DNA from 3 places in the Pseudarthrobacter sp. MDT1-40-2 genome. Region 2 is predicted to be linked to each of the others. Evidence: predicted binding sites of a transcription regulator. Region 2 holds the regulator's gene; each other region holds the start of a gene.
What was found. The regulator HrcA, encoded in region 2, represses chaperone genes, less so after heat shock. The targets are predictions, from matches to a motif close to TTNGCACTCGNNNNNNNCGAGTGCNAA.
Positions count from the first base shown of each region.

Region 1 (4,278 bases), 660 kb from region 2:
CTTGCCCGTCGCTGCAAGGGACTCCACAAAGGACAGCGGCGGCGAAAACGCCTCCGGGTCCCAGATCCGGGTGGTTCCGGACGTCGAAGTGCTGCGCCGCGCAGGATCCAGCCACACGCCGTCGACCTCATCCAATGGAACGTTCATGGCGTCAGCGTGCACCACCGCGGCGTGCGGGAATGGCAGAAGGTTGACCGTGGCGCAGGCGGCGGTGACCTCATCAAGTTCGACGGCGGTCACGGCGATCTCCAGCGACGCCAGCGCCAGGGAATCCGCGCCCAGGCCGCAGCCAAGGTCCGCGACGTGCCGTATCCCGGCCCCGGCAAAACGCGCAGCGTGGCGGGCCGCAACGTTGAGCCTGGTTGCTTGTTCGAGGCCGGCCTGCGTGAACAGCATCTGGCTGGCAAACTCGCCAAACTTGGCTTCGGCCTTGGTGCGGAGGCGGGACTGGGTCAGGACGGCGGAGACCAGTTCGGGGGAGTGGCCGGCCTTGCGGAGGCGCGAATTCAGCTCAAAGGCTTCATCTTCCCGGTACGGTCCGAGGGATGCCAGCAGCTCCCAGCCTTCACTGCTCAGCAGCGGTTCGATCTGTTCACGGGGGGCACCAACCATGCGCTCCACCCTATAGGAGAGGCCGGTTCAGCTTGGTGCGCTTCTCCAGCGCGGGAAGCGGACCACGCTGAGCGCGGCTAGGGTTGAAGGATGGAAAAGCGAACACCCCCACCGCCTGCTGGCCATCCCCAAACACCGGCGCAGCGCCTGGCGAAGTTCGCAAAGCCCGCGCTGATTGCCGGTGTCGTAATTGCGCTCGTCTGCGGTGCATTGCTGCTGATTATTGCCGGGCTGGACGCCTTTAACGCGACAGTCTATTCAGTGGACGGCAACAGCATCACCGACGAAACGGAAGAGGCGCGGCAGATCCGGGGGCTGTATGCGGGCGCGCGGACAGGCGGGATCATCTTCCTGATACTCGGGCTGCTTTCCGCAGTGGCCGGCGGCATCATCGGATATCTCAACCGCAACGAAGCCCGGGAAAATGGCGGTGTCGACGGCGACGAAGACGTGGATTTCGAAGACCTGGGCCGCTAACGGTCCCTGTTAATCGTCCCGACCAGACCGGATCCGGCTGCCCGTGGGGTTGCTGCGTGCAGGGTCGCTGCCCGCTGCGGGTGGGCCCTGGCGTTTCCTGGCGCTCGTCAACAGGACCCCGGAAATCACCAGGACCCCGCCCAGGATCTGCGGCACGGTAATGGGCTTACCCATCAGCACAGTGATGATAGCGGTGAACACGGCGATCAGGTTCAGGTAATTGCCGGCGTTGGCAGCGGTGGTGGTCTTCAAAGCCAGGTTCCACAGCAGGTATGAACCCAGTGACGGGAACAGCGCCACAAACGCGAGCGACCAGCCCTCTGACGGCGTGGTGGGAAATCCGGTCCCGGTGACCAGCGCGAACGGACTGAGCATCACGGCGGCCATGACCACCTGAATGGCGGTTGACGTGATGGCGGGGACGGACAGCCGCCGGGCAATGATCGTGTACAGCCCCCAGACGGTGATGGCGCCCAGCATCAGCAGCTCGCCGACGCTGATGGAGAAAGTGAGCAGCTTGTGCAGTTCGCCGCCGGTAAGGACCAGCAACACACCCAGGAGCCCCAGACCGATCCCCACCCAGTTCAGGGGACGCGGCCGGTCCCGCAGCAGGATCACGGCCATGACCACAATCAGCGCGGGGTTCGCTGCAGTGATGAGCGAGGCGTTCAGGGCCGAAGTATGTTGCAGGGCGCTGTACAGAAGCAGCGTGTAACCGCTCATGCCCAGGATGCTGAGGAGCAGCAGCGAGGGCCAGTGCCGGAGGGCTGCCCGCCAATCCGGCCGGTCGATGGCATGCGCAAGGAGCAGCAGTGGAACTGCTGCCAACGTCCAGCGCCAGAACGTCAGCTCAAGGGGCGCCATGGTTTTCAGGACAGCTTCGCCGACGACGAAGTTTCCGGCCCAGAAGAGGGCGGCGAGGGTCAGGTACAGGGCGGCGCGCACTGCTTAAATCTACAGGCATGATTTCCGCCGCAGACGAAAATCTGGCACTCGCCTTGACCGAGTGCTAACCACTACATAGAGTCTTCATTAGCACTCTCCCATGGAGGGTGCTAATACATGAGAACTGCCAGCCAGGCTGCTGCCGGCACCGCGACGACGGTTTGCCAGCCTTATGCGGGCGGTTTCTTCAAGTCCATGAATTTGCTGACGAAAAGGAGAGGTCCGAGTGTCGGTCTCTATTAAGCCTCTTGAGGATCGTATTGTTGTCCGCCCGCTCGAAGCCGAGCAGACCACGGCTTCCGGCCTGGTCATCCCGGACTCCGCGCAGGAGAAGCCGCAGGAAGGCGAAGTTGTTGCAGTAGGCCCCGGCCGCTTTGACGACAACGGCAACCGGGTTCCCCTCGACGTCGCTGAAGGCGACGTTGTTATCTACTCCAAGTACGGCGGAACCGAAGTCAAGCACAGCGGTACTGAGTACCTCGTGCTGTCCGCCCGCGACGTTCTGGCGATCGTCGCTAAGTAACACTCCAAGGACCCCGCGCTGCTGATCCACTTCCGTTGTGATCGGCCGCGCGGGGTTTCTGTCTTGAAAGGACAACACCCATGGCAAAGCAGCTTGCGTTCAATGACGCTGCCCGCCGGTCTCTTGAAGCCGGCATCGATAAGCTCGCCAACACCGTCAAGGTGACGCTCGGCCCGCGCGGCCGCAACGTCGTCCTGGACAAGAAGTGGGGCGCTCCCACGATCACTAACGACGGCGTCACCATCGCCCGCGAAGTTGAGCTGGACGACCCTTACGAGAACCTTGGCGCGCAGCTGGCCAAGGAAGTCGCCACCAAGACGAACGACGTCGCCGGCGACGGCACGACTACCGCTACGGTTCTGGCCCAGGCCCTGGTCAAGGAAGGCCTGCGCAACGTTGCTGCCGGCGCAGCTCCCGGCCAGATCAAGCGTGGCATCGAGGTTTCTGTTGAAGCCGTTGCCGCACGTCTGCTGGAGAACGCACGCCCCGTTGAAGGCACCCAGGTCGCCAACGTGGCCGCTATTTCGGCCCAGAGCGACGAAATCGGCGAGCTCCTGGCCGAGGCATTCGGCAAGGTCGGCAAGGATGGTGTGATCACCATCGAGGAGTCCTCCACCACGCAGACCGAACTGGTCCTGACCGAGGGCATGCAGTTCGACAAGGGCTACCTGTCCCCGTACTTCGTCACTGACGCGGAACGCCAGGAAGCAGTCCTCGAGGATGCCCTCATTCTGATCAACCAGGGCAAGATCTCCTCCGTCCAGGAATTCCTGCCGCTGCTGGAAAAGGCGCTGCAGAGCTCCAAGCCGCTCTTCATCATCGCTGAAGACGTCGACGGCGAGGCTCTGTCCACGCTGATCGTCAACCGCATCCGCGGAACCCTGAACGTTGTTGCAGTCAAGGCTCCCGGCTTCGGCGACCGCCGCAAGGCCATGCTCCAGGACATCGCCACCCTCACCGGTGCCCAGGTTGTTTCCCCTGAGCTGGGCCTGAGCCTGGATTCGGTAGGCCTTGAGGTGCTGGGTACTGCCCGCCGCATCACGGTCACCAAGGACAACACCACCATCGTTGACGGTGCCGGCTCTGCAGAGGACGTCGCAGCACGCGTTGCCCAGCTGCGCGCCGAAGTAACCCGCACCGACTCGGACTGGGACAAGGAAAAGCTCCAGGAGCGCCTGGCCAAGCTGGCCGGCGGCATTGGTGTTATCAAGGTCGGTGCAGCCACCGAAGTTGAGCTCAAGGAAAAGAAGCACCGCATCGAAGATGCAGTGTCCTCCACCCGCGCCGCCCTCGAAGAAGGCATCGTGGCTGGTGGCGGTTCCGCCCTCATCCACGCCCTGAAGGCACTGGACGAGGATCCGGCCGTCAAGGCGCTCGACGGCGACGCTGCAGCTGCCGTGGGCATCGTCCGCCGCGCGCTGGTCCAGCCGCTGCGCTGGATTGCCCAGAACGCCGGTTTCGACGGGTACGTTGTCACCGCCAAGGTTGCCGAGCTGGAAACCAACAACGGTTTCAACGCCAAGTCCGGCGAGTACGAGGACCTGATCGGCGCCGGTGTCATCGACCCGGTCAAGGTCACGCGCGCTGCCCTGCGTAACGCTGCGTCCATCGCTGCCCTGGTTCTCACCACCGAGACCCTGGTGGTTGAGAAGCCTGCTGAAGAAGACGAGCACGCTGGCCACAGCCACTAGTCCCCACCGTCTCCCTCACCTCGCTTCGCT
Region 1 covers NZ_JBWZCL010000001.1:714,533-718,810, reverse strand. Annotated here, with positions in the region: gene AC50X5_RS03330 (THUMP-like domain-containing protein) at 1-612, opposite strand, end outside; gene AC50X5_RS03325 (hypothetical protein) at 703-1,089, shown strand; gene AC50X5_RS03320 (DMT family transporter) at 1,099-2,034, opposite strand; gene groES (co-chaperone GroES) at 2,261-2,557, shown strand; gene groL (chaperonin GroEL) at 2,638-4,248, shown strand.
Region 1: the regulator HrcA is predicted to act here: its motif matches at 2,076-2,102, upstream of groES (co-chaperone GroES).

Region 2 (4,278 bases):
CTCATGCAGGATCACTGCAAGGTCGGCCGCCGCCGCCCGCCTGGCCAGTCCGGCGGTGTCGACGATTGATTCGACGCCCGGGATCCAGGCACGACGCGCCTGCTTGGCCGCGGCTGCTACCACCGACTCCCACTTGGCATGAGCCTTTGCCGCACGATCTGCCTTCCAGCGGACGATGGAACGTTCGGATTGCCAGGGAATTACGCCATCGATGCCCAGTTCAGTGGCCATCTCGATGGCAAGCTCGTCCCTGTCTCCTTTGGCAAGTGCCTGTACCAACACCAGCCGGACGGCAGGTTCTGGTTCAGCGGTTACCGTGAGGCAGTCGATGCTCAACTCCCCGGGGGCGGCAGTGGCCACCGTTCCGCTGATGCGGTTGCCACTGCCGTCGGCGAGGTCAACCGGCTCGCCGACGGCAAGCCTCTTGACGGTCACCGCATGCCTTGCCTCCGGGCCCTCCAGGACGAAGGTCGAACCCGGCCGGACGTCCGCAAGAGCACCCTTCGGGGTGAAGAAGACAGGGTTGGTCATTGCTAGAGGTTGCCCAGCCGGTCACGCAGTTTGGCGAACACGCCTCCACTGGCCGCGAGTTTCCCCTCGGTGAACTGCTCGCCGCGAAGCTTCGCCAACTGGCGCAGGAGGTCCTCCTGGGTGGCATCGAGCCTCGTTGGAGTGTCCACCTGGAGGTGCACCTTGAGGTCACCACGGCCGTAGCCGCGCAGGTGCGTGACGCCGAGTCCACGGAGTGTGATGATCTCACCGGACTGCGTACCGGCCTTGACGTCGATCTCCTGAATGCCGTCAAAGGTCTCGAGGCTGATTTCCGTCCCGAGGGCCGCAGCGGTCATGGGGATGTTGAGGGTGGCGTGGAGATCGTCGCCATCCCGGACGTAGGTGGAATCGCTATTAACGCGGATCTCGACATAAAGGTCACCGGCCGGACCGCCTGCCGGACCGGCTTCGCCCTGCCCCGACAGCTGGATACGGGTACCCGTGGCTACACCAGCTGGAACCTTGATGGTGATGGACCTGCGGCTCCTGATCCGCCCCTGGCCGTTGCATTCGTTGCAGGGGTCCTTGATCACGGTACCGAAGCCTTCGCAACTGCCGCACGGTGCCGCCGTCATGACCTGTCCCAGGATGGACCGGACAGCCCTTTGGATCTGGCCGCTGCCGCCACAGACGTCGCAGCGTTCCGGGGAGGTGCCTTCGCGGCAGCAGCTGCCATCGCACGTGGGGCAGACGACGGCGGTATCGACTTCCAGCTTCTTGTTGACGCCGAATACGGCGTCGCGGAGGTCAATGCGGACGCTGATCAAAGCGTCCTGCCCACGACGCACCCTGGAGGCGGGTCCGGCCGTGCCACCGGCACCGAAGAAGGTGTCAAAGATGTCCTGGAACGCGAAGCCCTGGCCGGCGTACTGGCCTCCGCCAAAGCCGTTGTCGGTGCCGTTCTCGTTACCGGTGGTGTCGTAGACCCGGCGCTTTTGCGGATCGGAAAGAACCTCGTAGGCATGCGTGACCGCCTTGAACCGGTCAGAGGCGTCCTCGCCCGGGTTGACGTCCGGGTGAAGTGTCCGTGCCAGCTTTCGGTAAGCCTTCTTGATTTCCTCCCCCGTGGCTTCCGGTGAAACCCCAAGGACGTCGTAATGGCTGCTCAAGTCTGATTTCTCTTCCTGTTGTCAAGCTTTACTTCGAAGATGCTGCGGACCCTACGGTCCAAGAATGCGCGAAAGATAGCGCGCCACGGCCCGAACGGCAGCCATGGTAGTGGGGTAATCCATCCGGGTGGGTCCCAGGACGCCGATTTTTGCCGAACTGTCGGGTCCGTACGCCGTAGCGACCACAGAAGCCTCAGCCAAGCCGTCGTACGGGTTCTCGCGTCCGATGCTGACGGCGACACCGCGGGGATCCTGGGCCATTTCGCTGAGGAGCCGCAGCATTACCACCTGCTCTTCCAGGGCTTCCAGGACCGGCCCGATGCTCAGGGGAAAGTCAACGTTGGAACGGGCGAGGTTCGCTGTTCCGGCCATGACCATCCGTTCTTCCCTGCCGCCCTGCGCGAGTGCTTCCAGTCCCTGCGCCAGCATGTTGGCGGCAGCGCGGTGGACGGGAGCGGCTGCAGCGACGGCGGCAGGCAACGTCTGCGGGAGCTGGCTGAGCAGCGTGCCGTGGGTGGCCGAAAGGAAACCGGCCCGGAGGGCTGCGAGGCCCTCCTCACCGATATCGGAACCGACATCAATGACCCGTTGTTCCACCTTTCCTGTCGTGGCGATCAGGACCACCAGCACCCGGCGCGGGGCAAGCAGCACAAATTCAATGTGCCGCACCTGCGCCCGGCTTTGCTGGGGGTACTGGACCACTGCAACCTGGTTGGTCAGCTGCGACAGCAGCCGCACGGTCCGGTCCAGCACGTCGTCGAGATCGTCCGAGCCCTCAAGGAGCGTCTGGATGGCCCGGCGCTCGGCCGGAGACAACGGTTTAACCGCCGAGATCTGGTCGACGAAGAGCCGGTAGCCCTTGTCCGTGGGTACGCGGCCTGCGCTGGTATGAGGGGCCGTGATAAGCCCTTCGTCCTCCAACGCCGCCATGTCATTGCGGATGGTGGCGCTGGATACACCAAGGTGGTGGCGTTCGACCAGCGCTTTGGATCCCACCGGTTCGCGGAAGTGGACATAGTCCTCCACTATGGCCCGCAGTACCTCCAGTTTGCGTGGATCGCTCATTGTCTACCTCCGTTCGATGGTCGCTCATCACTGGTGTAATGCTGATGGCTGCGAGGTGTTAGCACTCGACATGCCCAAGTGCCAGTCTAATATGACTCGCCGCGTTGTTAGCATTGGTACCGCTCCGGGCGAAATCCGCCCGGTATGTGGCGTGAGGCTGGAACCAGGATGCAGTACCAGAATTGGGGTCCGCAGGATCTGTCCGCGCCGGCGCGGACAGAACTTCCCGCCGTCCCGGTGGAACGGGGCATGGTCCTTGAGGACGTGCAGTCAGGCTGGGTGGGAGCGGTAACCCGGGTTGAAAAATCCGGCGGGATGCACTTGGTGGTGCTGGAAGACCGGCGCGGCAAACCGCGATCCTTCAAGCTGGGCTACGGCTTCCTCCTGGAGGGCCAGCCCATCAGGCTCGACCCGCCGGCTCCCCGCACTGCGGGAACAGCAGCAGCAACCAGCCAACGAACCGCTTCCGGTTCGGTACGCGTTGCCGGACAACGCGCCCAGGTGGCAAAGGCCAGCCGGATCTGGGTCGAGGGAAAGCACGACGCCGAACTCGTGGAAAAGGTGTGGGGCGATGACCTCCGGGCAGAGGGAATCGTCGTCGAACCGCTGCATGGCATTGACGATCTCCCGGGCGCTGTCACTGCCTTTGGTCCCGGCCCCGGCCGCCGGCTCGGCATCCTGGTGGATCATCTGGTTCCGGACTCCAAGGAATCGCGGATCGCAAGTGACGTGATGGGCTCCCCCGGCGCGGCCGGCAACGTCCTGATTGTCGGCCACCCCTATGTCGACGTGTGGCAGGCAATCCGGCCGGCTGTTTTGGGTATTCCTGCGTGGCCGGTGGTGCCCCGCGGCCAGGACTGGAAGACCGGCATTCTCGCAGCTTTCGGCTGGCCGCATTCCACCAAGGAGGACATCGGGCTGGGCTGGCAGAAGTTGCTGTCCGCGGTGACCAGCTATGCCGATCTTGAAGCGTCACTGCTGGGGCGGGTGGAAGAAGTCATCGATTTCCTCACGGCACCCTGAGGGCTGCTGCAAGGTAACCGTGAATCACCAAGTATTCTTGCACTGACACCCTCCGCAGCACCGAAAAGGACATAACCGTGGCAGAGAACGCGCGCGACAACAGGGACACCCAGCCCGCCAGTGGCAGTCCCGAGTATCACGGCGTGCCCGCGAACGCCCTCCCGCTGACCGCGAACGAGGACCGCCAGTGGGCAACGCTCGCCCACTTCGGCGGGATCCTGGGCTGCATTCCGTCGCTGCTGATTTACCTGATTTTCAAGGACCGTGGGCCCTTTACGGCGCAGGAGTCCAAAGAAGCCCTCAACTTTACGCTTCCTCCCACAGTCGCTGCCGTTCTGGCCAACCTGCTGCTGTTCATTCCGGGAATCGGCAACCTCTTTGCCGTCATCGCCACGCTGATCTGGATCACCTTGACATGCTTCTCGGTTTCCGCCGGCATCCACGTTAACCGGGGCCAGCCCCACCGCTACCAGTACAACCTGCGCCTGATCAAGTAGTAATCGACGCAGGGCCGGTTTCGCTTGGCACG
Region 2 covers NZ_JBWZCL010000001.1:59,486-63,763, forward strand. Annotated here, with positions in the region: gene AC50X5_RS00270 (16S rRNA (uracil(1498)-N(3))-methyltransferase) at 1-531, opposite strand, end outside; gene dnaJ (molecular chaperone DnaJ) at 534-1,661, opposite strand; gene hrcA (heat-inducible transcriptional repressor HrcA) at 1,713-2,726, opposite strand; gene AC50X5_RS00285 (DUF3097 domain-containing protein) at 2,895-3,749, shown strand; gene AC50X5_RS00290 (DUF4870 domain-containing protein) at 3,827-4,246, shown strand.

Region 3 (4,278 bases), on a different contig from region 2:
CTTCCCCTGGTGGTTGTACTGGGACCGGGCTACCAGTAAACCGTTCCGGATTACGCCTGAATAACTATTGCCGGCCTGCCGTGCGGGAACCTCCTGGACACCTCTCGCCGCTGGCTAGAGTAGCCTCAAGTCCTGATCCGCGAGCTACGTGAAAGTTGGAGACCATGGCATTGGGAACCGTTAAATGGTTCAACGCCGAAAAGGGGTACGGCTTCATTTCAGTGGATGGCTCCGGCAATGACGTCTTTGTCCACTGGTCCGCAATCCAGGGTGAAGGCTACCGCGCCCTGGAAGAGGGCCAGCGGGTTGAGCTTGAAGTCGGCGAAGGCGAAAAAGGCCCGCAGGCCGAAAGCGTCCGGCCGGCCCCGTGATTCCCGCGCTGCGTAGCTCCGCCCTCGGACTGTCGGGCGCCTTGATCCTGACCGTGACGGCATGCAGCGGGGTCGCCGGTAATGCCCGTATGGCGGACGTTGAAGCCAGTGGTGACGGCACCCTGCGGATCGGCGTCATCCTGGACAATGCCGGCGATCAGTCCTTCCTCAATGACGCCCAGCGTGCGGCCGTGGAACTGGCTGTCAAGGACATCAATGCAGCAGGCGGCCACAAGGGCAAGCCGGTGGAGCTCCTAAAAACGCCCACGGGTGACCCTGCGGCGCAGGCCCGCAGACTCGCTGACGCCAAGGCTGATGTTGTTATTGGTCCCACCGATTCCGGCAATGCCCCCGCCGCCATCGACGTCCTCTCACGCGCCGGCATCACTTTGATCTCCCCGGCTAATACTTCCTCAGGCCTCAGCGGCTACAAGTCCGGCGGCTACTACTTCCGCACGGCAGCTGCCGATATTGCCCAGGCGCCAGTGCTGGTCAAGCTTGCCAGGGACACCGGAGCCAAGAGCCTGGCAGTCATCGCGCAGGAGGGCAGTTACGGCAGGGCCGTTTCCGACGCCGTAGCCGCCGTTGCGGAGGACTCCGGACTGGGTGCGCCTGTCGTCGTGGAGTTCGCGCCGGGCGAAGCAGCCGACGCCGCCGGCAAGATCCGCGACGCCGCCGCGGACGCCGTCGTCGTCATCGCCCGTGAAGGTTCCCAGGGAGCCCTTGCGGAACTGAAAAATGCCGGAATCTCCGGCGCGAAGCTGCTGCTCGCGGACGCCGCTTTTGACCAGTTTGGAGCCGGGCTGGCGAAGGGCACCCTGGTAGGTGCCCGTGCAGTGCTTCCGGGCGTCTTTCCCACGGCCGGGTTTCAGGACCGGCTGCTGTCCGTTGACCAGGATCTGGTGGACCTGACGTTCGCGGCCGAGAGCTACGATGCAGCCACCCTTGCTGCACTTGCTGCCGAGGCCAGGGAAGACGACGCCGGGAAGTCGATTGCAGCAGGCCTCATCGCCGTTTCGGGGGGCGGAGCCGGTGCCGACCGGAAGGTATGCACCTCCTTCGTAGAGTGCCGCGAGTTCCTGGATTCCGGATCTGAGGTGGATTACGACGGCCAGTCAGGTCCGGTGGCATTTGATGAGAACGGCGACATCACCTCGGCCAGTTATATGACCTTCACCTATGGGCCGGACAACAAAGCGACGCTTTCCGGCCAGGAATCTTCAGCCCGCGCCGGCGGGTGACTTGATGCCGCCCGGGTGGTGATCGCCAGCAGCGAACTGCCGCCCGGTTCCGGGCCTTGAGGGGTTCGGCTGCTTGCACTCTCACCGGGGGAGTGCTAATTATTGAGTTAGCACTCCCGCGTGCAGACTGCTAAATGTTGGCCGGTTCTTCCGGTCCGCATCCGCTGCTGGACCGGGGGCGAAAGAAAACACCTTGCTGGGTGAGATCCCGCAACCGTCGGCATACAGAGGCCGGCGGCGAAGGATCGTCCGTCGCGGGCACTTCAGCAACGGTCCATTCTTAACGACTGTCCCGAAAGGACTACTGCCGTTATGGCCAAGATCATTGCATTTGATGAAGAGGCACGCCGCGGCCTTGAGCGGGGTCTGAACATCCTCGCCGACGCCGTTAAGGTCACCCTCGGCCCGCGTGGCCGCAACGTCGTCCTCGAAAAGAAGTGGGGCGCCCCCACGATCACCAACGATGGTGTTTCCATCGCCAAGGAGATCGAGCTGGACGATCCTTACGAGAAGATCGGCGCCGAGCTGGTCAAGGAAGTTGCCAAGAAGACGGATGACGTCGCAGGCGACGGCACCACCACCGCAACCGTCCTGGCCCAGGCCCTCGTCAAGGAAGGCCTGCGTAACGTAGCCGCCGGCGCGGACCCGCTGTCCCTCAAGCGCGGTATTGAAAAGGCCGTCGACGCCGTCACCACCGAACTCCTGGCATCCGCGAAGGAAATCGAAACCAAGGAAGAGATCGCCGCCACGGCCTCGATCTCGGCCGGTGACGATGAAATCGGTGCCCTCATTGCCGAAGCCCTGGACAAGGTCGGCAAGGAAGGCGTCATTACGGTCGAGGAATCCAACACCTTCGGCCTGGAGCTGGAACTCACCGAAGGCATGCGCTTCGACAAGGGTTACATCTCCGCCTACTTCGTCACTGACGCCGAGCGCCAGGAAACGGTCCTTGAGGATCCGTACATCCTGATCGTCAACTCCAAGATCTCTAACGTCAAGGAACTGGTTGCTGTCCTCGAAAAGGTCATGCAGTCCAACAAGCCGTTGCTGATCATCGCCGAGGACATCGAAGGCGAGGCCCTGGCCACGCTGATCGTGAACAAGATCCGCGGAACCTTCAAGTCTGTTGCCGTCAAGGCTCCGGGCTTTGGTGACCGCCGGAAGGCCCAGCTCGCCGATATCGCCATCCTCACCGGTGGCCAGGTCATCTCCGAGGAAGTCGGCCTCAAGCTTGAGAACGCCGGCCTGGAGCTCCTGGGCCAGGCACGCAAGGTTGTTGTCACCAAGGATGAGACCACCATCGTTGAAGGTGCCGGCGACGCCGACCAGATCGCCGGCCGCGTTTCCCAGATCCGCGCCGAGATCGAAAACTCCGATTCGGACTACGACCGCGAGAAGCTGCAGGAACGCCTGGCCAAGCTGGCCGGCGGCGTTGCAGTCATCAAGGCCGGTGCCGCAACCGAAGTTGAGCTCAAGGAACGCAAGCACCGCATTGAGGACGCCGTCCGCAACGCGAAGGCTGCCGTCGAAGAAGGCATCGTCGCCGGTGGTGGCGTTGCCCTCATCCAGGCCGGCGCCAAGGCGTTCGCGAACCTGAACCTGACGGGTGACGAAGCAACCGGTGCGAACATCGTCCGCGTTGCCATCGACGCCCCGCTGAAGCAGATCGCCTTCAACGCCGGCCTCGAGCCCGGTGTTGTGGTGGACAAGGTCCGCGGCCTGCCCGCAGGCCACGGCCTGAACGCCGCAACCGGCGAGTACGTCGACCTGCTGGCTGCCGGCATCAACGATCCGGTCAAGGTGACCCGCTCTGCACTGCAGAACGCTGCCTCCATTGCCGGCCTGTTCCTCACCACTGAGGCCGTTGTTGCTGACAAGCCCGAGAAGAATGCTGCCCCCGCGGGCGGCGACGACATGGGTGGCATGGGCGGTATGGGCGGCTTCTAGCCTCCTCTACCGGACCTGCTCCCGGACACAAAAGCGGCTCCCTCTTCTGCAGTGAAGAGGGAGCCGCTTTTTTGTTGGCGTGTTAGCCGGATTCTGGAGTGCAGCTACTTACTGGCGCTGGCAATCATGCCTTCAACTTCCTTCTTGAAGGCTTCGGCGGCGGCCTGCGGGGTGAGCCTGTCGTAGAGAACCTCATCGGTGTAGCGCTTGATGACGTTCTGCACGCTGCCCGCACCTACGGGCGGAACCGGCGGCGCTTCCTTCATGTCCGGCTCGATCTCCTTCAGGAAGGACACCACCGTGGTATCGGCCGGCTTCAGCGAGGCAGTAATGCTCTCGACGATTTCGGAGTTGGTGGGCACGCCGCGGTCCGTCATCAGGATTGCCCCGGCCTCGGGGCTGTTCGTCAGGTAGTCGATGAATTTGGCAGCGGCTTCCGGGTGCTTGCTGCGCGAGGAAGCCGACCAGAACATGGTGGGCTTGTAGTACATGCCGTTGTCCGCGGCCGCGCCGTCCGCGCTCGGCGCCCGCAGCATCTTGATGGTGTTGCCGGTGGTCGCCTCAAGGGAGCCCAGTTGGTTGGTCCACCACCATGCCATGCCCACGCGGTTCGTGCCGAAGAGGCTTTCCTCAAGGCCGGCCCCGGCATCCTCGGTGGCTACCGTGGCGGGCGGACTGGCTTTCGAATCCCGCTGTTCCTTCAGGCGCTCCCAAAAGGA
Region 3 covers NZ_JBWZCL010000005.1:33,001-37,278, forward strand. Annotated here, with positions in the region: gene AC50X5_RS14140 (LytR C-terminal domain-containing protein) at 1-39, shown strand, start outside; gene AC50X5_RS14145 (cold-shock protein) at 165-371, shown strand; gene AC50X5_RS14150 (ABC transporter substrate-binding protein) at 461-1,612, shown strand; gene groL (chaperonin GroEL) at 1,925-3,559, shown strand; gene AC50X5_RS14160 (ABC transporter substrate-binding protein) at 3,664-4,278, opposite strand, start outside.
Region 3: the regulator HrcA is predicted to act here: its motif matches at 1,720-1,746, upstream of groL (chaperonin GroEL).